3 regions of the Amycolatopsis melonis genome follow, and region 2 is predicted to be linked to each of the others. Evidence: riboswitches for the same ligand, from Rfam matches in the RefSeq annotation. Region 2 holds a riboswitch; each other region holds the start of a gene.
What was found. A riboswitch is a leader RNA that binds a small molecule or an ion and turns the genes downstream of it on or off. The one in region 2 is predicted to bind S-adenosylmethionine.
Positions count from the first base shown of each region.

Region 1 (3,265 bases), 290 kb from region 2:
CCCGCAGAAGACGACCCGGCTCCAGGAGAACGACCAGCTGCTGGTCGTCACGACGAGCAAGGTCCGTGACGCCGTCGAGCGCCGTCTTCGCGCGGTCGACCGCGCCGGGCGCCTGGCCCGCTGGAAGGGCGAGTCGGGCCGCTAGCCCGTTCCGCGTTTCGCGAGTTTTTCTCACAAAAATCTCACTCGATCTTCCGTGAGATCCTCCTTTTGGCTTACTGTGCGCTCGTTCCGGTTAGTTCGAATGGGTGAGCATATAGCCTGAGGAGTACGCACGGTGACGAAACTTCGCCTGCCCGGGGCGGGCCTGGCCGCCGCGATCATCGCGGCCGCCGGACTGCTCGCCGCCCCCACCGCGACCGCCGAAGTGGCGCCCTTCCCGACGCTCGCGCTGCCGTTCGCGGCGGGCCAGCAGGTCTACTCGGCCGGCATCCACTCCGACGACGGCAGCACCGGCGTGAAGAACGCGATCGACTTCAGCCCGGCCGACCGCACCGTGCGTGCCCCGCTGGCGGGCACCGTCCACCTCCAGCACTGCGCCGGCGGCGACTGGGTGACCATCGACCACGACGGCGGCTGGCGGACCGGCTACTACCACATGGAAGGCATCAAGGTCACCGACGGCGAGCACGTCGAGGCGGGCACGGTGCTCGGCTCGACCGGCAACGCCCTGCCGTGCGGCGGCACCAGCACGGGCGCCCACGTGCACTTCACGCTGTGGACCCTCCCGGACGCCCCGGCGGCCCGCTCGGACGCGGGCAACTGGAACGGCGTCGCGTTCGGCGCGGTTTCGACAGCCCTGGCAACGGCGTACGGCGAGCCGATCGACGGAAAGGTCCTCGGCGGTTGGCGCTTCACGGCGGGCGAGCAGCAGTACTCGGGAACGGCGACGCACGTGACCGACAACGCGGTCACGCAGCTCCCGGGACGGTTCCGCGCAAAGCTCTGAGACTCGCTCGGGTTTCGGTCGAAGGTGAGCGGCGTCTCAGAATGTGAGTTCGGGGTTGGCCGCCGGGTGCGTTCTCGGTTACCTTTTGGATCAGGTCATGAGTGCCAGCGTGAAGCCCCGGCTTGCTGGCCGGCAACCCTCCTACCGCGGTGGGGTGCCCCGGGTGAGGACCGGGCCGGTCGCGCAGTGCGGCAGGCAAGCGCGGGCCCCTCGCCGGGGTCCCCCGGACTGCCGAGGAGGCACCCCGATGACTCTCGCCATCGCTCGTACCCAGCCCGAAACCGTTGCCGCGCCGGGGATTCCCGCCGTTGCCGGTGCTGCGCTGCGGGTTCCGCTCGTCACCGGCGGGGACATCGGCTACGCCAATCTCGACCACGCCGCGAGCGCGCCGTGTCTCGACGCCGTCCGCCGTGCCGTCGACGAGTTCTTGCCCTGGTACGCCAGCGTCCACCGCGGTGCCGGGTTCGCCTCGCAGGTCTCGACGAAGCTGTACGAACGCACCCGCGACGTCCTGCGCCGCTTCACCGGCGCGCGGCAGACCGACACCGTCGTCTTCACCCGCAACACCACCGACTCGTTCAACCTGCTCGCCCGCAGCCTTCCCCGCCACACCACCGTGATCGTGTTCGACACCGAGCACCACGCCGCGCTGCTGCCGTGGCAGGGACCGAACGTCCGGCGGCTGCCGACCCCGCGCACGCGGCTGGCCGCAGTGTCCGCTGTGGACGAAGCGCTCGCGGATTCCCCGCAGGGACCGCGTCTGGTGGTCGTCACCGGAGCGTCCAATGTGACCGGTGAGCTGCTCCCGGTCGCGGAAATCGCGGCGGTGGCGCGGAAACACGGCGCGCGCGTCGCGCTCGACGCCGCCCAGCTCGCCCCGCACCGTCCGATCTCGATCAGGGAACTGGACGTCGACTACGTCGCCCTCTCCGGCCACAAGCTGTACGCGCCCTTCGGAGCGGGTGCGCTGATCGGGCGTGCCGACTGGCTGCGTGCCGCGCGGCCGTACCTCGCCGGGGGCGGCGCGACCAAGCTCGTCACCGAGGACGCCGTCGTCTGGAACTCCGGGCCGGAGCGGCACGAAGCCGGTTCGCCCAACACCGTCGGCGTGTACGCGCTCGGCGTCGCCTGCGAAACACTCAGCAAGAGCTGGGACGCCGTCGTCGCGCATGAACAGGCCCTGCTCGCCCGGCTGCGCAAGGGACTGGAGGCCATCCCGGGCTGCGCCGAGCTGCGGCTGTTCGACGCGCCGGTCGACCGGGTCGGCACGGTCAGCTTCGTCGTCGACGGCTTCGACCCCGGCTGGCTCGCCGCGGTCCTGTCGGCCGAGTACGGCATCGGCGTGCGCGACGGCGCCTTCTGCGCCCACATCGCGGCCAAGCGGCTGATCGGCGTCGCCGGCGGCGACGGGCAGCAGGCCGTCCGCGTCAGCCTCGGCCTGGGCAGCACCGAAGAGCACGTCGACCGCGTCGTGCTGGCGCTGCGCCAGATCGTCGCCCGCGGTGCGCGCTGGGAGTACACGAAGGTGGACGGCCGCTGGGCGCCCGCCGGCGACCCGCGCGAACTCCCGCCGTTCTGCTGACCCGGGGTTACCCTGTGCCGATGGGGAGAGGGCAGACCTGGGTGCCGCTCGCGCTCGTCGGATTCGCCGAGCTGACGCTGGTCACGGTCGAGTTGTTCCGCCGGTCGGCCGCGGCCGCGGAACTGGGCACGCACTTCTCGGCGACACCGTCCGGCGAGCACTACGAAGGACTGTTCGGCATGTCCTTCGGCGGCTACGGGACTTCGCAGCAGCTGATCGGCATCGGTGATTCGGTGACCGCCTACACCGCGGGCAGCGGCCCAGGCTGGCTCTACGCGCTGATCGCGGCGTTCCTGGCCATCGTGCTCTGGATCGCCGTGACGCGTGACGAGCCGCTGCGGGCCCGGGTGCTGGTGGCGCTGGTCGTGGGCGTGTTCCTCGCCGTCCCGCTGCTGGATCTGGTGGCCTTCCGCCAGTTCGGCCTGGACGCGGGCACGCGCGGCCCGGTGCTGGCGACGCTCGGCCTGGCACTGGTCGCCTGGGCCGGACGCAGCCCGCTGGTGCTCGCGGCGGCCGTGCTCTCCGGCGGGATCGCGGTCGCCGTCGCCGACCTGCCGGGCGTCCTCGTCTCGGCGGCCGTCCTCCTCGCGGCCGCTATCCTGCCCCGGTGGGGAGTGCACCGCGGTACTGGTTCCCGTTGGCCGCGCTGGGATTCGCGCAGCTGGTGATGGTGGTCGTCCACCTGGTCCCGGACGAGCCGAGGCCGCTCGCGGACTTTTCGGCGGGCTATCAGA
Region 1 covers NZ_JBDZYD010000006.1:418,883-422,147, forward strand. Annotated here, with positions in the region: gene ABJI51_RS18940 (potassium/proton antiporter) at 1-145, shown strand, start outside; gene ABJI51_RS18945 (M23 family metallopeptidase) at 278-949, shown strand; SAM riboswitch class IV at 1,043-1,157, shown strand; gene ABJI51_RS18950 (aminotransferase class V-fold PLP-dependent enzyme) at 1,197-2,531, shown strand; gene ABJI51_RS18955 (hypothetical protein) at 2,552-3,199, shown strand; gene ABJI51_RS18960 (hypothetical protein) at 3,139-3,265, shown strand, end outside.
Region 1: it holds a riboswitch for S-adenosylmethionine, as region 2 does, so the genes downstream of both, ABJI51_RS18950 (aminotransferase class V-fold PLP-dependent enzyme) here and thrC (threonine synthase) in region 2, are expected to answer to the same signal.

Region 2 (3,265 bases):
GCGCTACTCGCTGCCGTCGTTCCTCGCGGCGGTGGCACCCCGGGTGGCGTTGGTCAGCGTGGGCGCGGGCAACACGTACGGCCATCCCAGCAGGTCCACATTGGACAGCCTGACGGCGCTGGGTGCCCTGGTCACCCGCACCGACACGGACGGCGACACGGCCGTGGTCTCCGGCTCCGCCGTCGTCCGGCGGGGCGAGCCCCGCGGCCCGCCCCGCCGGTGAGCCCGGGGGACGGGGCGCGGAGCCGGACGTCAGTAGCCGAGCGCCTCGTTCACGGCGGCGGCCGACGGGGGCAGGATCGCCTTGGGGCCCACGTGGTTCTCGACCGCGTCGAGGGTCTTGAGGCCGTCGCCGGTGATCAGCAGCACGGTCTCCGCGTCCGGGTCCAGCTTGCCGGTCTCGACCAGCTTCTTCGCCGTGGCGACGGTGACCCCGCCTGCCGTCTCGGTGAAGATGCCTTCGGTGCGGGCCAGCAGGCGGATGCCTTCGACGACCTCTTCGTCGGAGACGTCCTCGATCGCGCCGCCGGTGCGGTTGACGATGTCGAGCACGTACGGGCCGTCGGCCGGGTTGCCGATCGCCAGCGAGCGGGCGATCGTGTCCGGCTTCACCGGCTGGACCACGTCGTGGCCCGCGCGGAACGCGGCCGACACCGGCGAGCAGCCGGTGGCCTGCGCGCCGAACACCTTGTACGGGCTGGCGTCCACGAGACCGAGCTGGCCCAGCTCGCGGAAACCCTTGTCCACCTTGGTCAGCTGCGAACCGGAGGCGATCGGCACGACGATCTGCGGCGGGATGCGCCAGCCGAGCTGCTCGGCGACCTCGAAGGCCAGCGTCTTCGAGCCTTCCGAGTAGTACGGCCGGACGTTCACGTTCACGAACGCCCACTTCGGGTGCTCCGCGGCCAGCTCGGTGGCGAGACGGTTGACGTCGTCGTAGTTGCCGTCGACGGCGATCAGGTCGCCGTCGTACACCGCGGTGGTGAGGATCTTGGCGCGCTCGAGGGTCTTGGGGATCAGCACGACCGACCGCCAGCCCGCGCGGGCCGCGGCGGCGGCCGTCGCGTTGGCCAGGTTGCCGGTCGACGGACACGCCAGCACCTCGAAGCCGAACTCGCGGGCCGCGGCCAGCGCGACGGCGACGACGCGGTCCTTGAACGAGTGAGTCGGGTTGCCGGTGTCGTCCTTGACCCACACGCGCTTGAGGCCGAGTTCCTTGGCGAGGCGGTCGGCGCGGATCAGCCGCGTCGCGCCCGGCTCGGTGTTCGGGATCTCTTCGACATTGGACGGAACCGGAAGGAGCTTCTTGTAGCGCCAGATGTTCTTCGGGCCTGCCTCGATGTCCTCGCGGCGGACGCGGCCGAAGTCGTAGGCGACCTCGAGCGGCGAGAAGTCCTCGGCGGAGACGAATTCGGGGGCGAGCGGCTGCCGGTGACCCTCTTCCTTCGACACCAGTTCGACGGCGGGACCGAGGTCCGGGGTCTTGGTGGTGGAGGTCGTGCCGAGGGTTGCGGTCATCGCGAGGTTCCTTTCCTCATCTGCCCCGCCGAAGCGGGCCGGAATTGGCACCGTGGTCGTCAGCTATCCCGCGATCGCGGGATGACAGGCTGTACGCCGGTTGCCGGGGCTTCGTCGGGCCGTTCCCTCTGCCCCTCTGGATGAGCGGTATTCGGTTGTCGGTGCACGCTCGCCGGATCGCCCGGGGCGGCTGCCTCGGCTACACCGTACGACATCGCGCTCGAGCCGTGCCACGGTCCCGCTCGACATCACCGGAGCGGGGGCACGAACAGAGCAAGTGAGAGGATTCCGGGGTGACCGCGCAAGCCACCGCCCCGGCCCCGCTGCACCTGGTGCTGGGAGAGGAAGAACTGCTGATCGAGCGGGCCGTCCGCGAGACGCTGGCCGCCGCCCGCGCGACGGACGCGACGGCGGAGCTGACCCGGGTCCGGGTGTCGGATCTCACAGCGCCGGAACTCGCCGAACTGGTCAGTCCGTCGCTGTTCAGCGAGGGGCGCGTGATCGTCCTGGAGTCGGCGCAGGACATCTCGCAGGAGCTGGCGGACGCGGTCGCGGCCTACCTGAAGGACCCGGCGGACGGGGTCGTGCTCGTCGTCGTGCACACCGGCGGCGGCCGCAGCAAGGCGGGCAAGTCGCTGCCTGCTGTGCTGAAGAAGGCGGGCGCCGAGGTGACGGAGTGCCCGAAGCTGACCAAGCCTGCCGAGCGGGAGCAGTTCGTCCGGCACGAGGTCCGCCGGGTGGGCGGCAAGATCGACCCGGCCGGGGTCGCGGCGCTGATCGACGCGGTGGGCTCCGACCTGCGGGAACTGTCTTCGGCGGCGACGCAGCTGGTCGCGGACACGGGCGGCACGGTCGACGCGGAGGCGGTCCGCCGCTACCACCGCGGCCGCGCCGACGTGACGGGCTTCGCGGTCGCGGAGAAGGCGGTCAGCGGCGACCGCGCGGCGGCGCTGGAGTCGCTGCGCTGGGCGATGCAGCTGGGCGTCCCGCACGTCCTGGTGGCCGACGCGCTGGCCGACGCGGTCCGCACGATCGCCCGGGTCTCCGGCGCGGGCCGCGGCAACCCGAACCAGCTGGCGGGTGAGCTGGGCATGCCGCCGTGGAAGATCCGCAAGGCGCAGGGCCAGTCCCGTGGCTGGAACCCCGACGGCCTTGCCATGGCGATGCGCGTGGTCGCCCGGCTGAACGCGGAGGTCAAGGGCGTCGCGGCGGACCCGGGCTACGCGCTGGAGCGAGCGGTCCTCGAGGTGGCGGCCGCCAAGGGCGACCGCTGACCCCGGGCACGAAGAAGGCCCCGGCCGGAGCCGGGGCCTTCCCAGAAACCAACTGGCTCAGAGCGCGTTGACGCGCTTGGCGAGCGCCGACTTCTTGTTGGCGGCCTGGTTGGCGTGGATGACGCCCTTCGAGACGGCCTTGTCCAGCTTCTGGGCGGCGTCGCGCTGCAGCTCGACGGCCTTGGCCTTGTCGCCGGCCTCGGCGGCTTCGCGGACCTTGCGGATCGCGGTCTTCACCGAGGACCGGATCGCCTGGTTGCGCTGACGCGCCTTCTCGTTCGTCGTGATGCGCTTGATCTGCGACTTGATGTTGGCCATAGGGCAACTCCTGTTTCACTCGGTGAGATCGCCGCCGCGCTGAAGTGGCCCCGCTCGGGGAGCGGGTTTCCTCCATGACGGAATGCCGCACGGGCAGCGAGCGACCACTCTAACAGCCGGGCCGCGGGCGCCCGGAGCCGGGAGTAGGCTCGGTG
Region 2 covers NZ_JBDZYD010000006.1:128,894-132,158, forward strand. Annotated here, with positions in the region: gene ABJI51_RS17465 (ComEC/Rec2 family competence protein) at 1-223, shown strand, start outside; gene thrC (threonine synthase) at 253-1,518, opposite strand; SAM riboswitch class I at 1,532-1,665, opposite strand; gene holA (DNA polymerase III subunit delta) at 1,812-2,792, shown strand; gene rpsT (30S ribosomal protein S20) at 2,850-3,110, opposite strand.

Region 3 (3,265 bases), on a different contig from region 2:
ACCGTCCGGCACACGCCGGCGCCGGACAGCTCGGCCGCGACCTCCACCGCCGACTGCGCGTCCTCGCAGAGGAACGCGCACGTCGGGCCGGACCCGGAGACCGTGCCCGCGAGCGCACCGGCGTTCACGCCCGCCCGCAGCGTGCGGCGCAGGTCCGGACGCAGCGAAACCGCGGCGGCCTGGAGGTCGTTGCCCAGCAGCAGGGCCAGCTGCCGCGGGTCGCCGGAGGCCAGCGCCTCGACGACCGGGGTGTGCGAACCGATCCGGGGCGGGTTGCCCGCCGCGCGCAGGCGGTCCAGCTCCTTGAACACCTTCGGCGTCGACAGGCCTTCGGAGTCGAAGGCCAGCACCCAGTGGAAGGTGTGCCGCGACAGCACCGGCACGAGGTGCTCGCCGCGGCCGGTGCCGAGCGCGGTGCCGCCGTAGAGGGCGAACGGGACGTCGCTGCCGAGCCCGGCGGCGATCTCGGCCAGCTCGTCGCGCGTGACGTCCAGGTTCCACAGGCTCGCCAGCCCGACCAGCGTCGCGGCGGCGTCGGCACTGCCGCCCGCCATGCCCCCGGCGACCGGGATGCCCTTGCGCAGCACCACGCGCACCTTCGGCTCCCCGGTGCGGCCGACGTGCGCGGCGAGCGCTTCGACGGCACGCCAGGCCAGGTTTTCGCGGCCGGTCGGGACCGAGCCCTCCCCTTCGCCGTAGACCTCGATGCCGGGCTCTTCGGTGACCGCGACGGTCACCTCGTCGGTCAGCGACAGCGCCTGGAACACGGTGACCAGCTCGTGGTAACCGTCTTCGCGCAGGTCGTCGACCGAAAGGTGCAGGTTGACCTTGGCCGGAACCCGGACGGTGACTGGGGGCGGAACTACGGCGAGCACCCGACCAGCCTACGTGCCCGCGAAAACGCCCCGATGCGAAGTTGCGCATCGGGGCGTTTCCGGGGTCCGGGATCAGGCGGCCGCGACGCCCTGGGGACCGCGGGCGGTGTGCGTGACGTGACCGCCGCGCTCGGCGACCCAGGCCAGCGCCGCGTCGGCGCGCTCGCCGCGGACGCCGAGGCGGAAGCGGCCGACCGGGGTGTCGCCGATGCGGGTCAGCCCGCCGCCGATGGTGGCGAACTCGACGTCGAAGCGGCCCGCGGCCTCCGGCAGCAGCGCACCCACCGACGCGAAGCCGACCAGGACGACGTCGACCGACCGGTCGTAGCGCGCCGACTGGGAGCGGGACGTCTCGATGGCGGGCAGCAGCGCCTGCGCGGTGCGGCTGGACGGGTCGGAGATCAGGTCGAGGACCGTGCCGCGCTCGACGACCGTGCCGTCCTCGAGCACCGCGACGTCGTCGCAGACGCGGCGGACCACGCCCGCGTCCGGCGTCGTCACCACGACCGTCGTGCCCAGCTCGGAGCGGGCCCGGTCGAGGACGGTCAGCACCGCGCCCGCCTCCTCGGGGTCGACACCGGCGGTCGGGTCGTCGGCCAGCAGCACCGCGGGCGCCGCGGCCAGCGCCTTCGCGATCGAGACACGGCGGAGCTGACCGGCGGTCAGCTCACCGGGGCGCTGCCCGGCGCGCGGGGTCAGGCCGACGAGGTCGAGCAGCGAGCCGACCCGGCTGCGGCGCTGCGGGCCGTCGACGCCGAGCTGCTCCAGCGGAGACGCGATGTTGCCGGCGATGGTGCGCTCGGCGATCAGCTCCGGCTTCGTCGAGACGACGCCGAGCTGACGGCGGATTTCGCGGAGACGGCGGCCGTCGAGCGTGCCGGTGTTGAGGCCGTCGAGGCGGACGACACCGCGGTCGGGGCGCTCCTGCAGGGCGATGCAGCGGGCGAGGACGGACTTGCCCGAGCCGGCGGGACCGACCACGCCGAACAGCGAGCCGGCCTGGACGTCGACACTCACGTCGCGCAGGGCGACGACCGGATTTCCGTTGGCAGCAAAGGATTTGGACAGGTTTTCGACGGTGATCACGAAGGCTCCAGAAAACGGGGCACCGCCCCCATGGGCGCGCCCGGCCGCAAGCGAATGTCCGTCCTCAGTGGACGGTGCAGTGAAGAAGGGTGGACCGACTCGGCAGGCTCAGTTGGAGCGCCGACATGCGGTCACGGAGCGGCGGCCTTCGTCGACGACGCGACGCCGGGTGAGGAGCAGGGGGCGGGCTACCCTCTTCATCGAAAACGGCCTCCATCGGTCCTGGCGGTAGCACCTGCCCTGCGGAGGGTGGTTGCTGCGACTTCGGCGAGCCAGGTCTCTCAGTCGCTCGGGATGGACGTACTGAGTAAAACCGATCCCGAGGAGCGAACGCAAGCGTGTTGGCCCAGATCACACGAGTGGAGGTGTCCGGATCGCGGGATCGCGGGGTGGGACGGCGTATTTTCACCGCCCTTCCACAGTGGAGCTAACGCGCGGCGGCGATCCGCGCGAAGTCGTGCACGCCGAGCTGCTCACCCCGGGTCTTCGGATCGATCCCGGCGGCCGTCAGCAGCTCACCGGCCCGTTCCGCCGAGCCCGCCCAGCCCGCGAGCGCGGCACGCAGTGTCTTCCTGCGCTGTGAGAAGGCGGCGTCCACGAGGGAGAAGAGCGTGTCCCGGTCCCCGGACGCCGGCGTTTCGCCGCGTTCGAAGGCGACGAGCGCGGAATCGACGTTCGGCACCGGCCAGAACACCGAGCGTGGCACGGCGGCGACCTTGCGTGCGGGACCGTAGTAGGCGAGCTTGACGCTGGGGACGCCGTAGATCCGGCTGCCGGGCCCGGCGGCCATCCGGTCGGCGACCTCGGTCTGCACCATGACGAGACCGCTGGTGAGCGAGGGAACCTCGGCGAGCAGGTGCAGCACGACGGGCACGGCGACGTTGTACGGCAGGTTGGCGACGAGCGCGTCCGGCGCACCGGGCAGGTCGTCGTTCGCGACCCGCATGGCGTCGGCCCCGACGACGGTCAGCCGGTCCGCGGCCTCGGGCGCCCGCTCGGCGACGGTCTTCGGCAGCCGTTCGGCGAGCTTGGGATCGATCTCGACGGCGACGACCCGCGCGCCGGTGGCGAGCAGCCCGAGCGTCAGCGACCCGAGCCCGGGCCCGACCTCGAGGACGACGTCGTCCACCCCGACCCCGGCGAGTTCGACGATCCGCCGGACGGTGTTGGGATCGTGCACGAAGTTCTGCCCGAGCTTCTTCGTCGGCCGCACGTCCAGCTCGGCCGCCAGCCCGCGGATCTCGGCAGGTCCCAGCAGTTCAACCACCGCTGGAGCTTACCCAGTGTGGTCCGGCAGCAGCCCG
Region 3 covers NZ_JBDZYD010000005.1:305,016-308,280, forward strand. Annotated here, with positions in the region: gene ABJI51_RS15365 (4-(cytidine 5'-diphospho)-2-C-methyl-D-erythritol kinase) at 1-875, opposite strand, end outside; gene ABJI51_RS15370 (methionine ABC transporter ATP-binding protein) at 948-1,961, opposite strand; SAM riboswitch class I at 2,172-2,262, opposite strand; gene rsmA (16S rRNA (adenine(1518)-N(6)/adenine(1519)-N(6))-dimethyltransferase RsmA) at 2,389-3,228, opposite strand; gene ABJI51_RS15380 (hypothetical protein) at 3,238-3,265, opposite strand, start outside.
Region 3: it holds a riboswitch for S-adenosylmethionine, as region 2 does, so the genes downstream of both, ABJI51_RS15370 (methionine ABC transporter ATP-binding protein) here and thrC (threonine synthase) in region 2, are expected to answer to the same signal.